Pseudobacter ginsenosidimutans: one gene and its partners. The protein of the gene in region 2 interacts with the protein of the main gene of each other region in a pairwise test. Links are inferred from orthologs where the notes say so. Each region holds a gene or a part of one and is shown on either strand. Other genes may lie near its edges.

Region 1 (7,181 bases), 5.5 Mb from region 2 along the record:
AACTGTCACAGGTTTTCCCAGGGCAATATTGTTGATACCGCAGGTTTGAGCTTTCACAAAAAATGGCAGGAGTACAATAAAGACTACAACATATAAGGTTTTACAAGACATACTAGCTGAAATTCGGTTAGGGGAAATGGGTATACTGGTTATAATGATAGACTGATCCGGAGAGTCAAAACAATTCCGACGAATCTTCTATTACTGAAGACAATCAATTGCAGCACTATTCTATATTGAATGAATAATCCAGCGTTTGCTGGTAGCGAAGACTAAAGTCAGCGGAAAATGCTATGGAATTTAGATACGAAAACGGAATAAGGTAAAACATAACTTAGGGGTATTAACATGAACCGGGCTAAGTTAGACTATAACTCAATCTGTCTAATTACTCAAATCGATACTTTTTCAGAAATACATGATTCTATGTAGTAGAACTACTTCACCCTCCCGCATCCCGCAAACGTTCTCGCATAATAACTATCACCAAGATCATTGATGATCACGCCTGATGACGTGCTCGCATGAACGAACTTATTATTACGCAGATAAACGCCCACATGCGAGATCGCTTTTTTCTTTCCTGAAGTGCGGAAGAAAACCAGGTCCCCTTCCTGCAGATCGCCTTTATTGATGCGCCTGCTGTTTTCGTATTGAGATGCTGAAGTGCGGGGAACGCCCACATTATAAAGAGAAGAAATGAATGTTTGGGAAAAAGCTGAGCAATCGATACCTGTGCGGTCGTTGCCTCCGTAACGGTATTTGGTGCCGTACCAGCTCTCGATGAAGTCGAACAATTTGCCGTCAGTGATACTTTCAACCGGAACATCCAGCAAAATAGCGTATTTGAAAGCCATCGGCGCCACTCCTTCCATATTGGAGGCCGGAGCTATCAGGGTAGGCATATAACCACTCCCGCTGCTGCCTTTGAAATCATTGCTGTTGATGGAAATATTCTCTATGAACTTAGGCGGATGGGCCGTTTTGGCATTCGCCGCCGTTGATCCGCCTGCCGGGGAACTGGTAGTGGATCGCTTGAAAGTGTTGCAACTGGTGGCTCCCAGCGCGATCGTCGCCGCCAATAATGCATTCTTCACAATGTAGGACATCGTTCAAACCGGGTTAGTAATCCGGCAAATATAACAAATACATTGCCAAATGCAATCCCCTCCTGCCCGGCAGCTGCCTCCGCTTTTTCGCACATACCCTGTGGATTAAAATTGTGCTCTTTTTTGCTCCCATTCAGGAACTTTGTAACGTTATTTGCTGTTTGATTGTTGTTACAGATAGAACCAGAAGATTATGTCGAAATTCTCACACCTGCACGTCCATACCCAGTTCTCATTGCTCGATGGAGCCGCCTCCATCCAAAGCCTTTACAAAAAAGCCATCAAGGATGGGCAGCCCGCTATTGCCATTACGGACCACGGTAATATGTTCGGGGCTTTTGAATTTGTATCGGAAGCTTACAAGCACAAGAACGACGATGGCTCGCTCAAAGTAAAACCCGTGGTGGGCTGCGAGTTCTATGTGGTGGAAGACCGTACACGTAAAACCTTCTCCAAGGAACAAAAAGACGAACGCTACCACCAGGTACTGCTCGCAAAAAATGCAAAAGGATACCAGAACCTCATCAAGCTCACTTCCCTCGGTTATATCGAAGGTATGTACAGCAAGTATCCGCGCATCGATAAAAAACTGATCGAACAATACCACGAAGGACTTATCGCCACCACCTGCTGTATCGGCGCCTATGTACCCCAGACCATCCTGCACGATGGCGAAGAAAAAGCAGAAACGGAATTCAAATGGTGGCTGGATCTCTTCGGCGAAGATTATTTCATCGAACTGCAGCGCCATAATCTCAAAGAGCAGATCCAGATCAATGAAGTGCTGCTTAAATTCTCGCTGAAATACAATGTGCCTGTAATTGCCACCAACGACAGTCATTATACAGACCAGGACGATTACAACGCCCACGATATCCTCCTTTGTATCAACACCGGCGAAAAGAAAGCCACACCGGGCTTTGACGATTTTGTGAACGATGATGCCATAGTGAAGGAACGCCGTTTCAAATTCCCGAACGACCAGTTCTATTTCAAGACGCAGGATGAAATGAAGAAACTCTTCGCAGACATCCCACAGGCCATCGACAATACCAATATGATCGTGGACCGCGTGGAAGTACTGAACCTGAAGAAAGATATTCTTCTCCCGGCGTTCCCGCTACCCAAAGAATTCCAGCTCACAGACGACAGTAACCTGAACCAGTGGGAATTCCTGAAGCATATCACCTACGAAGGAGCAAAGATGCGCTACGTGGAGATCACCGATGATATCCGCGAAAGGCTCGACTTTGAGCTCTTCACCATCAAAACGATGGGATTCGCCGGTTACTTTTTGATCGTGAGTGATTTCATCAAAGCCGGAAGGGACCTCGGCGTATTCATCGGACCGGGCCGTGGATCGGCCGCCGGTAGCGCTGTGGCCTATTGTATCGGTATCACCAATATCGACCCCATCAAATACAACCTGCTGTTCGAGAGGTTCCTCAACCCGGATCGTAAGAGCATGCCGGATATCGATACGGACTTCGACGATGAAGGCCGCCAAAAAGTAATTGATTACGTTGTTGATAAATATGGCAAGAACCAGGTAGCGCAGATCATCACCTATGGTACCATGGCCGCCAAGATGAGTATCAAGGACGTGGCCCGCGCACTCGACCTGCCGCTTCCCGAAGCCAATGCTCTCGCAAAACTGGTTCCCGATAAACCAGGTATCGAACTGGGCCGCGTGCTGAAAGCGCCCATAACAGCAAAGGAAGGTGAGAAATCGCTGGAAGAAAAAGATCAGCTCGGACCTGATGATCTAGAAAATGTGAAACGCATCCGTGAAATATACCGGGGTACTAACCTCAATGCACAGGTGCTGCACGAAGCTGAACGTCTCGAAGGCTCCGTACGCAATACAGGTATCCATGCAGCGGGTATCATCATCGCCCCCAAAGACCTTACTGAACTGATCCCCGTGTGTACCGCCAAGGACTCCAGTCTCTGGGTTACACAGATCGAAGGCAGCATCATCGAAGATGCAGGCGTTATCAAGATGGACTTCCTGGGTCTGAAGACCCTCACCATCATCAAGAATGCCCTGCGCATGATCAAGGAGAACCACGGGATCGATATCGTGATCGACGATATCCCGCTTGATGATCAGAAAACCTACGAGATCTACCAGCGCGCTGATACCATCGGCACATTCCAGTTCGAGAGCCCCGGTATGCAGAAATACCTGCGCGACCTCAAACCTGACCAGTTCGCGGATCTGATTGCGATGAACGCCCTTTATCGCCCCGGTCCGCTCGCGTACATCCCATTGTTTATCGACCGTAAGCATGGCCGTGAGCCCATCACCTACGATCTTCCCGAAATGGAAGAATACCTCGCCGAGTCCTACGGGATCACGGTTTACCAGGAACAGGTGATGTTGCTGGCGCAAAGTCTCGCCGGCTTCTCCAAAGGTGATGCGGACGTACTGCGTAAGGCGATGGGTAAAAAGCAGAAATCGGTACTGGATAAAATGAAGACCCAGTTCATCAATGGCGCCACAGCCAAGGGCCATCCGGCCGATAAACTGGAGAAGATCTGGACAGACTGGGAAGCCTTCGCCCAATACGCGTTCAACAAATCGCACTCTACCTGTTACGCCTTCGTGGCCTACCAGACAGCCTATCTCAAAGCGCACTATCCTTCCGAATACATGGCCGCCGTTTTGAACAACGCCGGTAATATCGAAAAGATCACCTTCTTCATGGAGGAATGTAAGCGCATGGGACTGAAAGTACTCGGTCCGGACATCAATGAATCCAAAAAAGGTTTTGCCGTTAACAAGGCCGGCGATATCCGTTTCGGCCTGGGTGGGCTGAAAGGCGTGGGTGAAGCTGCGGTAGACAGCATCATTGCCGAGCGCACAGAAAAAGGTCCTTACTCTTCCATCTTCGATATGGCCAAACGCGTGAACCAGCGCACGGTGAACAAGAAAACACTTGAAAGTCTCGTATACGCTGGCGCTTTCGATTGCTTCCCCGAACTGCACCGCGCTCAATATTTCACCATCCCGCCAAACGATACCAGCTCCGGTCTGGAGAAGATCATCAAATACGGGAATATCTTACAGGCAGAGAGCCAGAATGCTTCCAACAGTCTTTTCGGCAATCTCTCCACCAATATCGAGATCGCACCACCGAAGATCGCGCCCTGCGAGCCCTGGACGCTCACAGACCTGCTCAATAAAGAAAAGGAAGTAACGGGCATCTTCATGAGCGGTCACCCGCTGGACCATTTCAAATTCGAACTGCATCATTACGGCATCAAACCACTGGTTGAATACAACGAGATCCAGAACACCGAATTGCTGATGGCTCAGTACGCCGGTAAAACACTCCGCATCGCCGGTTTAGTGACGGATGCACAGCATCGCGTGACGAAGACGGGTAAAAACTTTGCGAAAGTGGTGATCGAAGATTATACCGGTAATGCAGAGCTCCTTTTCTGGAGTAACGATTACCCGCGTTTCAGTTCATTTTTCCAGAACGGACTGAACCTTCTGGTTACAGGAACCTTTTCACAAAAACGCAGCTTCAATCCCGATCCCAACAAGCCACCTGAATACGAGTTCAAGGCATCCGAGATCACTTTGCTGGAAACTGTCAAAGGCAAATACACCAAGCAACTGATCCTCGATATCCAGGCCAGGCACCTGACGCCGGAACTGATCGATTTCCTTGAAGATAATGTTAAAAAAAATCCGGGCGGGGCAGGCCTTCGCTTCAATATCATCGAGCCAAAAGCGCAGTTGAAGATCAGCATGTACAGTCTGGAAGCGAAGTTCCAGATGAATGACGAAATGACGGCCTGGCTCAGGGAAAAGCCTGAGGTAGAGGTGGCTGTAGTGACTAGCTAGCAGATGTGGATATGTGGAAATGTCACCGTTTCAGTAAAATGAAAATGGTTATATATTTGCTCTCTTTACCCCATGGAACAAAGACTGGAAGCGATGGTAAAGGTGAGATGAACAAAACGGTTCCCTCGCCTGTTTTAATCAGATACAGTCTTCATTCAAATAATATTTATAAAAACATTTTTATGGCTTTAGAATTTACTGATGCGAACTTCCAGGAAAAGGTACTTTCTTCCGATAAACTGTCTGTAGTGGATTGCTGGGCTGAGTGGTGCGGACCCTGTCGTGCAATTGGACCCGTTATCGACGATTTATCCAAAGAATATGAAGGACGTGTGAATGTAGGTAAAGTGAATGTTGACCATAATCCTGAGATCAGCATCAACTACGGAATCACTTCTATCCCTGCGATCCTCTTCTTCAAAGGTGGAAAGATCGTAGACAAGCTGGTAGGTGCACAACCTAAAGCAAACTTCGTTAAGAAGATCGAACAGCACATGTAGTATTCGCGATATAAAAGCAGTTTACTGCTGACATTGAAGACCGGTTATTATAACCGGTCTTTTTTATTATTAATAATGCTTATATTGAAAGGTCTTTTCATCCAAACTGACCTACATGAGTCCTGTACTGGAAAATATTCTCCGCGGCATGCTTGGCATGTTCTTCCTCATTTTCGTATGCTTCCTTCTCAGTAACAATCGCAGGGCTATCAACTGGAAACTGGTATTGATAGGTGTTGTAGCACAGGTCTGTTTTGCACTGGGCATCCAGAAAGTGCATTTCATTAAGATCATCTTCCAGTGGCTCTCAGAGAAATTTGTTGAAGTGATCAATATCGGTCACAAGGGAATTGAATTCCTCTTCGGAAACCTCGCCAATGCAGAAGGTTCCTGGGCCTATATTTTCGCGGTGCAGGTATTGCCCAATATCATTTTCTTCTCCGCGCTCTCCGCCATGTTCTACTATCTCGGCATCCTTCAGAAAGTAGTATATGTATTTGCGTGGATGCTGAAGAAACTGGGTATTTCCGGTCCGGAAAGCGTGAGCACAGCCGCCAATATTTTTCTCGGTCAAACCGAAGCGCCGCTGATGATCCGTCCCTTCCTCGACAAACTCACACGCTCTGAAATACTTTGTATCATGGTGGGCGGTATGGCCAATACTGCCGGCAGTGTTCTGGCAGCTTATGTAGGCTTCCTTGGCGGCAATGATCCCGATCAGCAGAAATTTTTCGCATTGCATATGCTCGGACAAAGCATCATGAGCGCTCCGGCCGCCATCGTGGTATCCAAGATCTTGTTCCCTCAAACGGAGCCGTATATGCGAGAACTGAAAGTGCCGCGCGAAAAACTCGGCGACAATTTCCTGGACGCCATCTCCCTCGGCACTACAGACGGTATGAAACTGGCCGTGAATGTAGGTGCCATGCTCATCGTATTTACCGCGCTGATGTATTTCGCCAACTGGATACTGGGCAGTATCGGCTCCTGGACCAATCTCAACAGCACCATCGCGGCCGCTACCAATGGCCGTTATGAATCGCTTTCACTGCAAATGCTGCTCGGTTATATCTTCTCCCCCGTTGCCTGGCTCATTGGCGTTGACTCGCGGGAAATGATCCCCGTAGGACAACTACTGGGGGAAAAGACCATCCTCAACGAATTTGTGGCTTATATTTCATTCGGACAGATGAAAACCGCCGGCGTCATCTCTGATCCAAAGTCGATACTGATCACTACTTATGCCCTCTGCGGCTTCGCGAATTTTGCCAGTATCGGTATCCAGATCGGAGGTATCAGCCAGCTGGCGCCCAACCAGCGCAGGAACCTCACGGAGCTGGGAGTGAAAGCCCTGATCGGCGGCACCATCGCCTGCCTGATGTGCGGCTGTATCGCCGGCGCACTGATGTAAGCGACCGAACAATAAGTTTAACCGGCTTTTCATTCCTGTAAACATTATTGCCTGCGAACTGTTATGGGACTATTGTACCTTTGCGGCATTGAATCAAAGGCAGTTTTACAACCATGAATACTTCTATCGAGAAACTAATAGCCGCCGAAACGGACGCCACCCTTCGCAGTATCGCAGAAAAGGTTGTTCGTAAGGAACGCATCACCCCGGAAGACGGCCTCTACCTTTTTGAACATGCAAGCCTCCCCTACGTTGGCGCCCTCGCCAATTTCGTAAGAGAAAGACTGCACGGAAACACTACT
Region 2 (5,928 bases):
TAACGATGGTGAGCAAAGCAAAAATATTCGTGTTCGAAGCTGGTAGGGTGATCCTGGTGATCTCGCTTATCCTTTGGGCGCTCAGCTCCTACGGACCGGGAGAAAAGATGGCCGCAGTTGAGCAGGAGTACAGCACGCTGATGGAACAGAGCCAATCCGATTCTTTGAAAGTTGCAGAACTGGAACAGCAGAAAAGTTCTGCGCTGCTGGCCAATTCATATGCAGGTATCCTGGGCCATGCCATCGAGCCGGCTATCAGACCACTGGGATTTGATTGGAAGATCGGTATCGCACTCATCACTTCTTTTGCAGCGCGTGAAGCATTTGTTGGAACGATGGCCACCCTGTACAGTGTGGAAGGAGGCGATGATGCAGACCAGGCCACGCTCGCAGAAAAACTCAATGCAGCCAAAAGGACTGACGGCACAAAAGTTTATACGTTGGCAACAGGTCTTTCCCTGATGGTATTCTATGTTTTTGCGATGCAGTGCATGAGTACACTCGCTATCGTAAAGCGTGAAACCAAAAGCTGGAAATGGCCGCTGATCCAGCTGGCATACATGACGGCCCTGGCTTATTTCATGAGCTTGCTGGTGTTCCAGCTCTTCAAATAGTAATAACAGAATTCACATAAAATAAGAAAGGCGTATCCGGTGATACGCCTTTCTTATTTTATGTTGATAACGTTCTTTCCATTTTTCGTCTTAGTTCAGGGAACATTTTTCTGGCTAACGCATCCATCACTTCTGTTTTGGACGGGCCGCGATCAAAACTGCGGGCCTTGATCAGCTTCAGTTCTTCATCGCTCAGCGCTCTTTTATCGCCGGTATAGCTGATGGAGGTTTCCGTCCAGCTTACTTCATCGCTGGAGCTTCCGATATCTATCAATTTCCTGTCATAAGTGCCGGTAAGGGTATACGCGAGCCTTCCTCTGGCACTGACAGACCGTGTGGTGGTAGTGATAGTAGCTTTCACCAGGATATACACCTGCTTACCAGTTGAGTCCCTGCCTGCGAGGATATTCTTAGACACTTCCCTTTTTTCCCTGGATGGCGTAGTAGTGCTGGTGTTAACATAATCCCATTTCACACTCAGCTCCCAATCAGGCCTGTCATAATCATTGCTCATTTCAATATCTGTGAAGAAGCGGGCAGGGTAATGGGTGGCTGACTTACCGCCAAGTTCCCTCACCAGCTGCTCCTGGAAGTATTCAGCCCTGTAGCGCTCGCCGGGATCCCATTCGCGGAAGAAAGTTGGATAATTCTCCTGCACCGGCAACACCACTACATTCACAATACTGTTCTCCCAGGCTTCCTGGCTGAGCCGGTTCGCATCTTTATATCCGTTCACATAGCTACTGGCCTTACGGAAAAGATCGAATGCCAGCAAGCTGCTTTGCCTGTCGTCTTTTTCAAAATTGTCCATTGCCTGCTGCCAGTAGAAGTCTGCAGCATTTTCACGGGTGGCCTCCAGTTCGCCCAGGTAGTTCTTCGGTTGTACGAACCTGGTAGCATTGGGTATAGCCTGAGTAGCGGTGTAAATGGTCTGAAGCGCATTCAGCTCTTTCAATAATTTATCCCAGCGGGCGGGATCAGCGCTATTGCGATACACCGAAGCCGCTTCTTCGTGGCGGGTCACCGCCTGGTTGAAAAAATAGGTGAGGTCATTCTGCGCTTTGGCATTGTCTGGCCTTTTGATCAGTTCATTGATAGCGGCAAACAGAGGTTTGTCTTCCGATACCGGCGCACGAAACCTGGTGCTGCCGCAGCCGGCCAGCACAGTAATAATGAAAATGAGGGTAAAGATCCGGTTCATAACAGGGTTGTATTATAGTATTGAGACTGGCAAAATGCTTCCGGGCTTGTTATTGGATTCTTAAATCCGGCAGCCCAACAAGGCTTTAACACCTTCCAGATGAATTCAGGCTCAAATGACCCGGCAAATTAATAGATTCCGTAACTAAACCGATATTATGAAAAGAATCCTTTTTGCCATAGTCCTGATTTTGGGCGGAGCACTGCATGCCAACGCAAAAAACGATGCGGTAAGAGACAGTATTGCGCCAGACCCAAAAGATGTAGGTTCCATGAATGGGATCCTCACTGCCCTTTACGATGTCATTTCCGGGCCGGCAGGTCAGAAAAGGAACTGGAACAGGATGCGGACGCTCTTCATTCCCGAAGCCCGGCTGATCCCCACGGGCAAAAGGGCCGATGGCAGTTCCGGCCGCAAAGTGATGAGCCTGGAAGATTATATCAGCGCCAGCGGTCCGGTGCTGGAAAAGATGGGCTTCTTTGAAACCGAGATCCATCGTACGGTTGAAGAGTTCGGAGCAGTGGTGCACGTGTTCAGTACTTATGAATCCCGCAAAACAAAGGCAGACGAAAAGCCCTTCATGCGCGGCATCAACAGTATTCAATTATGGAATGATGGATCACGCTGGTGGGTGGTGACTATCTTCTGGCAGAACGAAACCCCGCAACTACCGATCCCGGCAAAATACCTTGACTAGATCTTGCTCAGCCTTTCCGCGGCCTGCGCCAGCGTGGACTCTTTCTTCGCGAAGCAGAAACGGATCACTTTATCGTCTTTGCCTGACCGGTAGAAGGCCGAAACAGGGATGGTAGCAATGCCGAATTCTTTGGTGATACGGATTGCAAAATCCTTATCGCCCTCATCACTGATACGGTTGTACTGATAACACTGGAAGTAGCTTCCATAACTGGGCAACGGCGTAAATCTCGTTTTCGACATCAGGTCCTGGAAATAATCGCGCTTCTGCTGCATTTCCGGGGCAAGCGATAAATAAGATTCCCGGTTCTGCAGGAAAGCGGCTAATGCTACCTGTGAGGGTGTATGAGCGGAAAAACAATTGAACTGGTGAACTTTCCTGAATTCTTTGGTCAGAGCAGACGGCGCAACACAGTAACCCATCTTCCAGCCGGTGCAGTGATAAACTTTCCCGAAAGAAAAGCAAACAAAGCTGCGCTCCAGCAGGTCCGGATAACGGAGCATGCTCTGGTGCGGGATATTATCGAAAATAAGATGTTCGTATACTTCATCCGAAAGGATGAGGATATTGGTGTCCTGAACTATTTCGCGCAGTGCTTCGATATCATCTTCTCTCAACACAGATCCGGTGGGATTATGCGGCGTATTCAGCATGATCATACGCGTGCGCGGTGTGATCTTCTTTTTAACTTCTTCCCAGTTGATGCGATAGTCCGGAAATTGAAGATCTATTAGAACGGGGATCGCGCCGTTGATAGTTACATTCGGAATATAGCTATCATAGGCCGGTTCAAAGATGATCACTTCGTCGCCGGGTTGCAATACGGTAGTGAGCGCTGTGTAAATCGCATAAGTGCCACCGGGAGTAATGGTGATTTCGGTATCGGGATCGACGGTGGTGTTGTAAAGAAAGGAGATCTTTTCTGCGATGGCTTCGCGAAGCGGCATCCAGCCGGGAGCGGGTGCGTATTGGTTGAAGCCGTCTTTCATGGCGGTATTCACCAGCCCGGTCAATTCTTCACTCATGGGGAAGTCCGGGAATCCCTGTCCGAGATTCACGGCATTATGCTTTGACGCAAGGCCGCTCATAACAGTGAAGATGGTAGTGCCTATATCCGGCAGTTTGGAATCAATGGCGAGAGGGTTGTTCACAGTGATCATTTGGACAAATTTAATATTACTTCTTCAGCTCCGCTTTCACTTTGGCCGGCAGGCTATCCACAACAAGCTCATAACTGTGATCGATCCATTCTTTCAGGAGTCTTCCTGAAACCGATCCATCCACTGTTATAGTATTCCAGTGTTTCTTATTCATATGATATCCCGGTTGTACAGCATCATATCTTTCCCTGAGCTCGATGGCCAGGTCCGGATCACATTTCACGTTAAAGCTCAGTGGGTCACTGTCCAGGCCTGTCAGCAGGAAAACTTTTCCCACCACTTTGAATACGAGTGTATCCGGCCCGAAGGGCAGGGTCTCTTCTACCGCCGGTTTAGACAGGCAGTAGGTTCTGAGAGATTCTATATTCATACAGCGAATTTATGGAATGATGGCGCTCACTTCGATCTCCACCATAAATTCCGGTTCAATAAGAGCGCTTACTTCGATCATACTCAAACAGGGCTTGATGTCTTTGAAGAATTCAGCATGGCCGCGGCCATATTCTTCCCAGCGTTTGATATCCGTTACAAACATGCGGCACCGTACCACATCTTTGAGTGAGGCGCCGGCCTGGGTGAGCACTTTTTCTATTTTCTGGTAAGCGTATTTCGTTTGTTGGTAAGGGTTGTTATCGCCCACTACCTTGCCATTATCGTCCACGGCAACGGTTCCGGTGACCTCGATGAAATTACCTACGCGCACGGCGCGGCTGTAGCCTACAATGTCTTCCCATTTGGCTCCTGAAGAATAATTTGTTCTTTGCATAATCAGTCTTTGATTTCTATGTTGTCGGGCAGGATCATGGCCTCATTGTGGAGGCGGAGGTAAACCTGGGTGGCAGTGACCACATCTTTCTGACAATAGGTAGCGATCCGCTGGATATCTTTCTGACGCCAGTATACGTCGCCCACCATTTTGCCATCGATATCATCCTTTGGAGTGGGGATACCGAGTGTATGTGCTAACAAATTAAGTGAAGTATAGTTCTTGAAATCCCCGAATTTCCAAAGTTCCATCGTATCGAGGTGCGACACTTCCCAGGGTTTTTTCCCGGCGGTATTAAGAATGGGGGGGATGATCATACCATTGATGATCATTCTGCGGCAGAGATAAGGAAAATCGAATTCCTTTCCGTTGTGGGCGCATAGATATTTGTTGCTGTCCATGGCCCAGCGTTTGAGCATTTCGCAGAAGCGGAGCAGGAGGAGTTTTTCATCGTCCCCGAAAAATGATTTCAGGATCAGTTTCTTTCCTTCGCTATTTCCCTGAATAAGGCCAACACTGATACAGACGACCTTTCCGAATTCCGCATAGATGGCGGATTTGCCGTAAACGGATTCCACTGTTTCATCTTCTTTTCCCCGCAGCAGGAAGGCGCTTTTGGCGGTCCACAGCTCCTTCCATGTTTCCGGTACTTCATCGTAAGTGGCGTACTGAGAAACAGTTTCGATATCGAGGAAAAGAATATTGTTGAGTGGGATCATATTACAGGTATTTATCGCCCTTGTTTCTTTTTACTTCGGCAACGTACTCTTTGATCTCCTGTTCTTTTTCTTTTTTGCAGATGAGCAACACATCATCGGTGTCTACAACAATAAAATCTTCCATGCCCTGCAGCAATACCAGTTTGTCTTTCTGAGCATGTACCATATTGTTGTGGGAATCGAAGACCATCACTTCATTACCGGCAACAGCGTTGCCGAGATAATCTTTTTCAAGGTTTTCGTAAGCGCTGTTCCAGGTTCCGAGATCGCTCCAGCCGAAAGAGGCCGGGATGAGGTAAACGTTATCCGCTTTTTCCATGATACCGAAGTCTATGCTGATATTGGTGCAGAGCGGATAGATCTCCAGCAATGCAGCATGTTCTTCCGGAGTATTGAAGCGGGCCTTTTCAGCGAGGAACACTTCATACATTTCGGGAAGATATTTCTCGAAAGCAGAAATGATATTCTTTACCTGCCAAACAAAGATGCCGGCATTCCAGAGGAATTCGCCACTGGCCATGAAGGCTTTTGCCAGTTCAAGGTTGGGCTTTTCAGTAAAGGTTTTCACCTTGTACACATTGTCAGACACTTCGTGCTGTTCATACTGGATATAGCCGTAACCTGTATTGGGATAGGTTGGCTTGATGCCAAGCGTGATCAGCGCATTGTGTTTGGTCACAAAGCTGAGGGCTTCCAGGCAAACTTTGTTGAAAGCGATATTATCCAGGATGAGATGGTCCGCAGGCGCCACTATCATGGTGGCATTGGGAT
Region 3 (5,914 bases), 170 kb from region 2 along the record:
ACTGAGTTTATCTTCACCGGCGGCCCAGCCGATCAGGCAGGGAAGCGCGCCAGGCACCGCTCCCAGCAGAACAGCAACAGAGCTGACCTTTTTGAGAGGAGTGTACATGAAGGCGTAGATAAACCAGCTTACCAGCGCCACTGCGGCCGACAAAATGTTAAAGAACCATCCCAGTATTCCCAGTCCGATCACCAGCGTTACGATGGCGAAAGCCCATCCTTCAGCAGGTGTCATACGTCCGGAAGCTACCGGTCTTTTTGCTGTACGCTTCATCATCGCGTCGGTATCCTTCTCCACCACCTGGTTCACTGCATTAGCGCTGCCAGTTACCAGCATACCAGCTACGAAGAGTAAGATAACCATGCTCCAGTTCAACTGTACAACAGTAGGAGCCAGCAAATAACTGATCACAGATGAAAACACTACCATGAAGCTCAGGCTGAACTTGATCAGCGCCATGTAGTCACGCACTTTGCCGGCGATTGAAAAAGAGCTGTGTTGCTTCACGGTTTCCTGCGTCGTCATCAGTTATGAATATTTTAAACCGGTTACCGGATGAGGATTGCTCATCCGGCAATCAGTTGTTGCTTAGTGATGCTTGCTCTCATCCGGGCTGATAGGCTCGGTCTGAGGAATGAAATCTCTTCCATCCTTGCTGTAATCATAAGCCCAGCGGTGAACTTCAGGGATCTCACCAGGCCAGTTTCCGTGACCAGGATGGATAGGAGCAGTCCACTCGAGGGTTGTAGCGCCCCATGGGTTCTGGGTGGTTACTTTTCTACCCTTGAAAATAGAGTAGAAGAAGTTGAAGATGAACATCAACTGAACCGCGAATACGATGATGGCTACAGTAGAGATGAATTTATTCAGTTCTCCGAATTGTTTGAATGATTCCCAGATACCGTACTCGAAATAACGGCGAGGCATACCCGCCAGACCTTCGTAGTGCATTGGCCAGAAGATCAGGTAAGCGCCGATCAGGGTGATCCAGAAGTGGATGTACGCCATGGTATTGTTCATGAAGCGTCCATACATTTTGGGGAACCAGTGGTATACACCTGCGAACATTCCGAAGAAGGCAGACACACCCATTACGATGTGGAAATGCGCAATTACGAAATAAGTATCGTGAAGGTGGATATCCAGTGTAGAGTTACCGAGGAAGATACCGGTAAGACCACCGGAGATGAACAGGCTCACGAAACCGATAGCGAAGAGCATACCAGGCGTGAAGCGGATATTCGCTTTCCAGAGTGTGGTCAGCCAGTTGAACACTTTGATGGCGGAGGGAACCGCAATCAGGAGCGTCAGCAATACGAACACTGAACCGAGGAACGGATTCAGACCTGTTACGAACATGTGGTGCGCCCATACGAGGAAGGCCAGGATCGTGATAGCGAACATGGAACCTACCATCGCCATGTAACCGAAGATCGGTTTGCGGGAATTCACAGAAAGTACTTCTGAAGAAATACCCATGGCTGGCAACAGGATGATATATACTTCGGGGTGACCCAGGAACCAGAACAAGTGCTGGTAAAGGATCGCGCTACCACCTTCATTGGGGAGGGCGCCTACACCCGTGATGTAAATGTCGGAGAGATAGAAGCTGGTGCCGCCGTGACGGTCGAACAACAGCAGGATGAAACCAGAGAGCAGTACAGGGAACGACAGGATACCGAGTACGGCAGTGAAGAACAGCGCCCACATGGTCAGCGGCATCTTGGTCATGCTCATACCCTTTGTACGCATGTTCAATACAGTGGATACATAGTTCAGTCCACCGAGCAGTGAAGAGATCACGAACATTGCCATGGCAACGATCCAGAGGTCCATACCCGTTTTGGAACCCGGCGAAGCATCACCAAGCGCACTCAATGGCGGATAGGCCGTCCAGCCACCGGAGAATGGTCCGGTTTGAACGAATAATGAAGACAGCATCACGATGCTACCGCCGAAGAAGAACCAGTAGCTCAGCATGTTCATCATGGGAGAAGCCATATCGCGTGCTCCGATTTGCAGAGGAATGAGGAAGTTGGCGAAGGTTCCGCTCAAACCACCGGTCAATACAAAGAACACGAGAACGGTTCCGTGCATGGTTACCAGTGCGTAATAATTTTCAGGAGTGATCTTTCCACCTTTCGCCCATCTGCCCAGGATATCCTCCAGCCAGGGGAATGACTGATCAGGATAACCCAACTGCAAACGGAACAATACTGACATCAGACCTCCGAGTATCGCCCATACCATCCCTGTGATCAGGAATTGTTTCGCGATCATTTTATGATCCTGACTGAAAACGTATTTGGTTATGAACGTTTCCTTATGATGATGACCGTGATCATCACCATGATGCACTTCATGAGAATGGGCTACCTCAGAATGGCCGTGCAGTGCTGCTTCGTTGCTCATGATATTCTTTTTTATAATCGGGTATTCAAAACTTTTTTCGTTACGGTTTAGCTGCTGCTATCACTGGTTTTACTTCTTTGGCAACAGTGGTCACTGCTGCTTTGGTAGTATCAGCGGCAGGAGCCGGAGCTGCTTCCGGAGCAGGGAAAGCAACTGCATAAGCAGGCTTTTGTTTGGCTTTCCAGAGAATGAATTCATCCTTGGTTACCACTTTGATCAATCCTTTCATGGAGTAGTGACCGTTTCCGCACATCTGGTCGCAGGAGATCTCATACTCGAATTTGGGATTGCCGGTGATCTTCTTCATTTCTTCGGTAGTGTACTTGGGTGTGAACCACAGTGTAGTGGGCGTTCCAGGCACAGCATCCATTTTCAGGCGGAAGTGAGAGAGACCTACGTCGTGTACCACGTCGCGGGAGTTGATCACCAGTTTCACAGGCTGATCCTTCACCATGTAGATAGCTTCGTTGGTAACGATATCATCAAAAGTTGCGGGGTCTGCCTTGATCTCAACAGTACCTGCATCTTTCTTATTGTGATCTTTTTTCACGATAGTGGTATCGATCCAGTTCAGACCAAGCTGGTTGTTCTTTCCTTCATCGATCATACGGAAATACTTTTTTCCAAAAGTATTATCCTTACCTGGGTAGCGATAGATCCATCCGAATTGTTTGCCGGTGATCTCCACTACGAGAGAATCTTTGGGAGCGTCGCCGGTGATACGGAACCAGTAGTACAGACCGAAACCAACCAGGATACAGAGTGTGATGGCAGGAACGGTAGTCCAGAGGATCTCCAGTTTATTGTTATGCGGATAGAAGAATGCTTTTCTTTTTGAACTGTACTGGTATTTGTATGCGAACCAGAACAGGAGGATCTGTGTTATGATGAATACAATACCACAAATAGCAATGGTAATGTACAGCATGGTATCAATGTTCTCACCATGGTCAGACGCTGAGGGGTGCGCCAGGAGGGTTTTACCAAACAGGAGTTTGTTGCACCACCATACGCCGAGAAGCCCCAGTACCAGGAATACCACCATCAGGAATGCATTGACCTTATTACTTTGCTCGAAAGCTTTCTTCTCGCCTTTCAGCACAGAAACATACTCGCTAGCCTTGGCAATCTGAAACGTGATCAGGAAGCCCAGTGCAAGGATCGTTAAAAGAAATATTCCGGTAGTTGTCATGATCTATCAATAAATTTTATTCGAACAAACAAGTTTTACTTCTTGAACTATACACACAGTTTTCAGATCAGGTATGGTGTATGATACTTTCCTTCATCAGCGGGTGGTTTTTGGCCACCAGCGGTTTTTTGGTCAGCGCATTACCCACGGCGAACATGATCAGACCAACGAAGCCGGCTGCAACACCGAAGTCGAACAGGTTGAGCGTTACATGATCTTTCATTACGCTGGCGAATACCATCTGGTAGAAGTCGAACCAGTGACCAACCAGGATCACGATCGCCATCATAGCGATAGTGGTGTAATTCCTTTTTGATCCGCGACGCATCAGGATGAGGAACGGAGCCAGGAAGTTGATCACGAAGCTGAACCAGAATACGCCACTATAAGCACCAGTCTCATGATCAGTAACGATACGTGAGCGGAAATAAACCGTTTCTTCAGGGATATTCGCATACCAGATCAGCATGTACTGGGAGAACCAGAGATATGTCCAGAAGATAGAGAATGCGAACATGAATTTACCCAGGTCATGCAGATGCTCTTCGTTTGTGTATTCCAGGTAGTTCTGATTTTTCAGGTAAACTACAAAGAGGGCGATCACTGCGATACCTGCAACGAAGGTGCTGGCGAAAGTATACCAGCTATACATGGTAGAGTACCAGTGAGCGTCGATGCTCATCAGCCAGAGCCAGGGAACAGTGCTCATTACTGTGAGAGCGAACCACACGATGAATACGGCGGCCCATACAGTGTTCTTGAACAACCATTTCTTAGCAGACTCGTTACTGGCGGGCGGATTGTTATCCAGCTCGCTGTTGAGTTTGCGCATTTTGGCGCCCAGAACGATCCAGCCGATCAGAGTGAGGGCAGTCCAAACAATGAAGAAACCTTTATTGAGGAATCCTGCTTTACCTTCCAGGATCTTGTCTCCGTCCGGATGCAGCCAGTGGTAGATATGCGGATCTACTGTCACCAGGCAGATGAGGATGATAGCAGTGATGATACCGATGGGGATCACCGCTGTAGAGATAGCTTGCGTAACCCTTCCGAAGGTCAGCTGCCAGCTTCCCCATGCGAGCGTGGTAGCGCACAAGAAGAACATAGACGCATTTACCACCAATAAAAAGTAGACGCTATTTTGCAACAGGGCAGCCCAAAACCTTTGGGGATGCTCGCTGTTCCCGTATAGGAAGAAACCGATAATCACAGACAGCACACCGATTCCCATCAGGGCTAACGACCATGTTCTGTATCGCTTCGGTATCTCAAAAAATTCTTTAATAGCCATTGTCAACAGTTTATAATTTCAATGTGTCTTCTCAGTTATTTTTTAGCAGTTGTATCAGCAGCTGCGGGCTTCGCTTCTTCTGTGGCAGCTCCGTTAGCTTCAGCCTGTTTTGCTTTCACATAAGCGATCACCATCCAGCGCTGTGTTGTGCTGAGTTGTGAAGCGTAGCTACCCATCAGGTTCTTTCCGTAGGTTACGGAATACATCATCTGACCGGCAGGCATATTCACATAAGTGGCGTTGGTTGCCAGGTTAGCGGGTGCAGCAGCGTAAGGGCCGTCTGTACCATCGCTTCTTTTGTGCAGCACACCTGCGCCATCCAGTTTCGCGCCATGGCAGATACCACAGTTGATCAGGTAGAGACGCTCAGCTTCTGTATGCTGTTCGGGGCTCATAGCGGTGATTGGGTTAGGCACGGCTTTGGAAGCTTCATAGTTCACAGTCTCACCCTGTTTGTCGTGTGCAATAGGGAAAGGGAACATTTCGCCTCTTTTGATCGTACCTGGAACAGGCTTGGCGTTGTAGTTAATGCCCAGCGCTTTGAAAGTATCAAGCGGGGTATAGCTTTCAACAGCCACACTATAGGCCATGTCTGGCATGTACGCCTTACCGGGATTCCTGCTCGTATCACTACAACTCCAGGCTACAATGGCCAGTACAAAAACAGCTATGATCGATAATTTTTTCATCGTGCTTCAATATTCAATTATGCTGAAACGGTTTCGTCTGCGTATAACTTTTGCTCTTTGTCGTAACGACCCAGCCACCAGCCGGTCTCTGCGATCTGCGTATTCACTTCTTTAGCGCCGAGGCTGTTGAGCAATCCGCTGATCTCTGATTCATCGTTCCTGGGAGTTACTTCAATTACCATTACCATCTTGTCGTCAGTGGCCCTTGGATGGAAGTGATGTTTCTTCACGAAGGGAGCCAGCTGGCAGAGATAGCAGAAAGTGAGCACCATACCTACGGCTGCGCACAATACTGTGAACTCGAACATGATGGGGATCCACGCTGGCAAA

What was found.
Region 1: the proteins of FSB84_RS06890 (region 2) and dnaE interact in binary tests that used the Escherichia coli proteins (3 or more experiments, as listed by UniProt). The link is inferred for Pseudobacter ginsenosidimutans from one-to-one orthologs.
Region 3: the proteins of FSB84_RS06890 (region 2) and FSB84_RS06120 interact in binary tests that used the Escherichia coli proteins (3 or more experiments, as listed by UniProt). The link is inferred for Pseudobacter ginsenosidimutans from one-to-one orthologs.

What each region holds. Positions count from the first base shown.
Region 1 is NZ_CP042431.1:7,125,331-7,132,511, forward strand. Bases 958-5,168 are described here. They hold dnaE (DNA polymerase III subunit alpha), read left to right. Parts: upstream 958-1,302; coding sequence 1,303-4,968; downstream 4,969-5,168. Other genes in these bases: FSB84_RS27760 (C40 family peptidase), read right to left, coding at 958-1,109; trxA (thioredoxin), read left to right, coding at 5,151-5,168. Also shown: FSB84_RS27755 (discoidin domain-containing protein), read right to left, coding at 1-111; more of FSB84_RS27760, read right to left, coding at 438-957; more of trxA, read left to right, coding at 5,169-5,468; FSB84_RS27775 (NupC/NupG family nucleoside CNT transporter), read left to right, coding at 5,584-6,879; aminofutalosine synthase MqnE, read left to right, coding at 6,993-7,181. UniProt on the Escherichia coli protein: DNA polymerase III is a complex, multichain enzyme responsible for most of the replicative synthesis in bacteria. This DNA polymerase also exhibits 3' to 5' exonuclease activity. The alpha chain is the DNA polymerase catalytic subunit.
Region 2 is NZ_CP042431.1:1,662,584-1,668,511, reverse strand. Bases 1,591-4,548 are described here. They hold FSB84_RS06890 (methionine aminotransferase), read right to left. Parts: upstream 3,673-4,548; coding sequence 2,509-3,672; downstream 1,591-2,508. Other genes in these bases: FSB84_RS06875 (3'-5' exonuclease), read right to left, coding at 4,441-4,548; FSB84_RS06880 (RidA family protein), read right to left, coding at 4,052-4,438; FSB84_RS06885 (MmcQ/YjbR family DNA-binding protein), read right to left, coding at 3,689-4,042; FSB84_RS06895 (hypothetical protein), read left to right, coding at 1,973-2,512; FSB84_RS06900 (hypothetical protein), read right to left, coding at 1,591-1,815. In the rest of the region: feoB (ferrous iron transport protein B), read left to right, coding at 1-614; more of FSB84_RS06900, read right to left, coding at 673-1,590; more of FSB84_RS06875, read right to left, coding at 4,549-5,157; FSB84_RS06870 (mannose-1-phosphate guanylyltransferase), read right to left, coding at 5,159-5,928. UniProt on the Escherichia coli protein: Shows aminotransferase activity with methionine and histidine as substrates, and to a lesser extent also with phenylalanine.
Region 3 is NZ_CP042431.1:1,492,797-1,498,710, forward strand. The notes cover bases 1-2,944. They hold FSB84_RS06120 (cytochrome c oxidase subunit I), read right to left. Parts: upstream 2,413-2,944; coding sequence 589-2,412; downstream 1-588. Other genes in these bases: cyoE (heme o synthase), read right to left, coding at 1-525; FSB84_RS06125 (cytochrome c oxidase subunit II), read right to left, coding at 2,453-2,944. Outside these bases: more of FSB84_RS06125, read right to left, coding at 2,945-3,604; FSB84_RS06130 (quinol:cytochrome C oxidoreductase), read right to left, coding at 3,672-4,895; FSB84_RS06135 (c-type cytochrome), read right to left, coding at 4,931-5,584; FSB84_RS06140 (DUF3341 domain-containing protein), read right to left, coding at 5,602-5,914. UniProt on the Escherichia coli protein: Cytochrome bo(3) ubiquinol oxidase is the terminal enzyme in the aerobic respiratory chain of E.coli that predominates when cells are grown at high aeration.